2 regions of the Cellulomonas sp. NPDC058312 genome follow, and region 1 is predicted to be linked to the other one. Evidence: riboswitches for the same ligand, from Rfam matches in the RefSeq annotation. Region 1 holds a riboswitch; the other holds the start of a gene.

Region 1 (2,162 bases):
GTGCTCGGCGGACAGGTAGGCGGCGACGAGCCCGGAGTCGTGGTCGCCGACCGTGAACGACACGACGCCCACCGGGTCGGTCGAGTCCGACCACAGGCGCAGCACCCGGGCGCCGGGCACCGTGGCGAGCCCGGTGACGAGCCGGTCGCGCAGCGCCTCCTCGTGGGCCGCGAGCGCACCGGCCGGCAGGGCCTGCAGGGTGTCGCAGGCCTGGGCCAGCGCGACGGCGCCGAGCACGTTCGGCGAGCCGCCCTCGTGCCGCGCCGGCGCCGGCTGCCACAGCGTCCGGTCGGTGCGCACGTCGCGCACCGCGCCGCCGCCGGCCAGGTACGGCGTCCCCGCGTCCAGCCAGTCGCGGCGACCCACGAGCGCGCCCGCCCCGAACGGCGCGTACGTCTTGTGCCCGGAGAACGCGACGTAGTCCACGCCCGACTCCGCGAGCGAGAACGCCCGGTGCGGGAGCAGCTGCGCGCCGTCGACGGCCACGCGCGCCCCCGCCTCCTGCGCGAGCGCCACGACCGACGTCAGCGGCAGCGCCTCCCCGGTCACGTTGGACGCGCCCGTGAGCGTGACCAGGGCGTACGGGCGGCGCGCGAGCTCGTCGCGCAGCGCGACCAGCGTCGCGGCCACGGTCGGCGCCGCGGGCAGGATGGTCGCCGTGCGACCCGTGTCCCGGAACGCGCTGACCCAGGGCAGCAGGTTCGCGTGGTGCTCGACGTCCAGCACCAGCACCCGGCCGCCGTCCGGCACGCAGCCGGCCAGCAGGTTCAGCGCGTCGGTGGTGTTGCGGGTGATGACGGCGACGTCGTCGGGGCGCGCGCCGACGAACCGGGCGACGGTCGCCCGGGACGACTCGTACAGCGCGGTGGACACCTGCGACAGGTACCCGGCGCCGCGGTGCACCGACGCGTACAGCGGCAGCACCTCGACGACCCGCGCCGCGACGGCCTCGAGCGCGGGCGCGGACGCCGCGTAGTCGAGGTTCGCGTACGCGACGGACCGGCCGTCGACGAGCGGCACGCGGGTGTCGGCGCCGACGACGGGCAGGAGGGCGCGGTCGGGCGCCTCGGTCGTGGCACAGGTGGCGGTGGTGGCGACGGACATGGGACTACCCCCGAGAGGAATCGGTGGGGGCCCGGGTACGGCCGGGTCACCCCGCGCTTGCCGGCCACCGAACGGTGGACGGCCAGGTCGTCACCCGGGGCACCCCGCCGCGGAGGGAGGGTTGCCGGCCAGCAAGCCGGGGCTCAGTGCTGGCACTCATGACCTGCCCCGAGGATAGGGAGCGCCCGCCCCGGCATGTCAACACGTGTCCACCCTCCGACCCGGGTGAAGCACCCCCGCGGCGGCATGGCGTAGCATCGCCGCACCATCCAGAGCGGCCGAGAGATCTGGCTCGTCGACGCCGCAGCAACCCGCGGTCCTGTGCCCCGTGCACGGGGCCGGCCGAGGGTGCTTCCGCCAGGTCCGATGGAGGAGACGCATGACCGACACCGACGACCGCCTGCGCTACCGGCTGCTGACGGGACCCGACGACCGCTCGTTCTGCGAGCGGGTGAGCGCGGCCCTCGCCGAGGGCTACGAGCTGCACGGCGGCCCCGCCGCGACCCACGACGGCGAGCGCGTCATCGTCGCGCAGGCCGTGGTGCTGCCCGCCGCCGCGACCAGCACGGTGCGCCCGCTGTGAGCGCGCAGCACGGACACGGGGACGGGCCCGGCTACGCCGGCGACCTCACCCCGCAGGAGGCCTGGGACCTGCTCGCGTCCGACGAGCGCGCCGTCCTGGTCGACGTCCGCACCGAGGGCGAGTGGCAGGGCATCGGCGTCCCGGACACCGCGGACCTCGACGCGCAGGACCGGACCGCGTTCGTCCAGTGGACCGACGCGTTCGGCCGCCCCAACCCGACGTTCCTCGACGAGCTCGCCGCCGCCGGGATCACCGCCGACGAGCCGCGCCCGGTGGTGTTCTTGTGCCGGTCCGGCGTGCGGTCCGTCGCCGCCGCGACCACCGCCACCGCGGCGGGCCTCGGTCCGGCGTACAACGTGCTCAGCGGGTTCGAGGGCGACGTCGGCCCCGACGGGCAGCGGGGCCACTGGGGCTGGCGCGCCGCCGGCCTGCCGTGGCGGTCCGCGTGACCGCGCCCACCCCCGGCCCCGCCCCC
Region 2 (2,162 bases), on a different contig from region 1:
ATCCTGCTGTCGACCGGCGTCACCGTGCTCGCGCTGCTCGACCCGGTGCGCGTCGCGGAGGACCTGGCGACCGTGGACCAGCTGTCCCGGGGCCGCCTCGAGATCGTGATCGGGAAGGGCAACGAGGTGCTGCAGTACCCGCTGCTCGGCCTGGACATCGACAAGCAGTACGAGTACCTGGCGGAGAACTACGAGCTGCTCCGCCTGCTGCTCTCGGAGGAGGACGTGACCTGGGAGGGCCGGCACCGGCACCGCCTGGAGCACGCCACCACGCTGCCCCGGCCGTACGCGGGGCCGTTCCGGATCTGGCACGGCTCGGCGACGTCGCGGTTCGCGGTGGAGCTCGCGGCGCGGTGGGGCGACCCGATCGTGACCGCGAACGCCCTGCAACCGCGGGAGAACTACCAGGTGCTGATCGACCACTACCGTGAGCAGTACGCGGCGCACGGGCACGACCCGGCGCACGCCCACGTCGGGTCGGGGTCCGGCGGGCTGTTCCTCGCCGACACCACGGAGGCGGCGGTGCGGCAGTACCGGCCGCTGTACCAGGGTCAGGTCGACGCGGCCGCGCGGCGCGGCTACGGGGCGGACGCCGTCGGGCGGGCGCCGAGCTTCCGGACCCTCGAGGAGGCGGTCGACCGGGGTCCCGCACTGGTGGGCTCCCCGGAGCGCGTGGCCGAGAAGATCCTCGACTACCACCGGTCGTACGGGCACGTGCTCCAGTCCGTGTCCGTGAACCACCTGCTCGACCCCGCCGAGCAGGAGGACGTGCTGCGCCGGTTCGCCGAGGAGGTCGTGCCGCTGGTGCGCGCCGAGGTGAAGTCCGACCTGTGGACCGAGGCCGACCCGCGGCGCGCGGCGGGCTTCACCGCGGCGTGACCCCGCCGGCCACCACACGAAGATCCGCGATGTGAGAACCCGCGGCGGTTCCTTGACCAGGTCCGCCGCCGAGGGTTCCCTCACCCCCAGGTGACGAGCGCCAGCGCGCAGGCCCGGCTTGCTGGCCAGCAACCCTTCGACGTGACGGGGTGCTCCGGGAACGACCTGACCCGACCGCGACCGCGGACCGGGTAAGCACGGCGACGACACGCCGGAGCGCGCCCCCGCGCGCCCCGGCCGGCGCCCCACCCCGGCCACGGCCGGTGACGACCAGGAGTGCACGCATGACCACCTCCCCCTCGCGACGCGCCACCCGCCCCGCTGCGGCCGCCGCGGCGCTGACGACCACCGCGCTGCTGCTGACGGCCTGCTCCGGCGGGTCGACGGGCACGGGCGCGGCCACCGACGCGGCCGCGTCCGCCGAACCCGTCGCCGGCGGCGACCTGCGGTTCGCCATCACCGTCGACTCCCGGTGCATCGACCCGCAGCAGGTCGGCAACAACGACGCGATCGCCGTCGCCCGGCAGACCGTCGCCTCGCTCACCGCGCAGGACCCGGAGTCCGGCGAGATCGTCCCGTGGCTCGCCGAGAGCTGGGAGATCGACGACGACGCGTCGAGCTACACGTTCCACCTGCGCGACGACGCGACCTACGCGGACGGGACCCCCGTCGACGCCGCGTCGGTCAAGACCAACTTCGACGCGATCGTCGCGCTGGGCGCCACCGCGTCGCTCGGCTCGCAGTACCTCGTCGGCTACGAGGGCACGACGGTCGTCGACCCGCTGACGGTCACCGTCGACTTCGCCGCCCCGAGCGCGCAGTTCCTCCAGGCGTCGTCGACCTTCTCGCTCGGTCTGCTGTCGCCCGCGTCCGCGGCGCTGACGCCCGAGGAGCGCTGCGCCGGCGACTACATCGGGTCCGGCCCGTTCGCGGTCGAGTCGTACACGCCGGACCAGGAGGTCGTGCTGACCAAGGTGCCCGGCTACGCCTGGGGCTCCGCGGCCGACGACCACACCGGCGAGGCCTACCTCGACACCGTCACGTTCCAGGTCATCCCCGAGTCCTCCGTCCGCGCCGGCAGCCTGCAGTCCGGGCAGATCGACGCGACGGCCGCGATCGCCGCGGTGGACCAGCCGCAGTTCGACGGCAACGGGTTCTGGCTGCAGCAGCGCGCCAACCCCGGCGTGGCGTACCAGCTGTTCCCGAACGAGTCGAGCGCCCTCGCGTCCGACGAGGCGGTCCGCGTCGCGATCTCGAAGGGCATCGACCGGCAGCAGATCGTC

The links. A riboswitch is a leader RNA that binds a small molecule or an ion and turns the genes downstream of it on or off. The one in region 1 is predicted to bind S-adenosylmethionine.
Region 2: another riboswitch for S-adenosylmethionine. It lies ahead of ACFVXN_RS05640 (ABC transporter substrate-binding protein); the one in region 1 lies ahead of ACFVXN_RS11120 (aminotransferase class V-fold PLP-dependent enzyme).

Annotation. Positions count from the first base shown of each region.
Region 1 covers NZ_JBHVZE010000003.1:466,018-468,179, forward strand. The annotation lists gene ACFVXN_RS11120 (aminotransferase class V-fold PLP-dependent enzyme) at 1-1,104, opposite strand, end outside; SAM riboswitch class IV at 1,153-1,268, opposite strand; SAM riboswitch class I at 1,367-1,477, shown strand; partial or broken gene ACFVXN_RS11125 (DUF1737 domain-containing protein) at 1,484-1,669, shown strand; gene ACFVXN_RS11130 (rhodanese-like domain-containing protein) at 1,684-2,136, shown strand; gene ACFVXN_RS11135 (O-succinylhomoserine sulfhydrylase) at 2,133-2,162, shown strand, end outside.
Region 2 covers NZ_JBHVZE010000002.1:285,206-287,367, forward strand. The annotation lists gene ACFVXN_RS05635 (LLM class flavin-dependent oxidoreductase) at 1-879, shown strand, start outside; SAM riboswitch class IV at 969-1,083, shown strand; gene ACFVXN_RS05640 (ABC transporter substrate-binding protein) at 1,164-2,162, shown strand, end outside.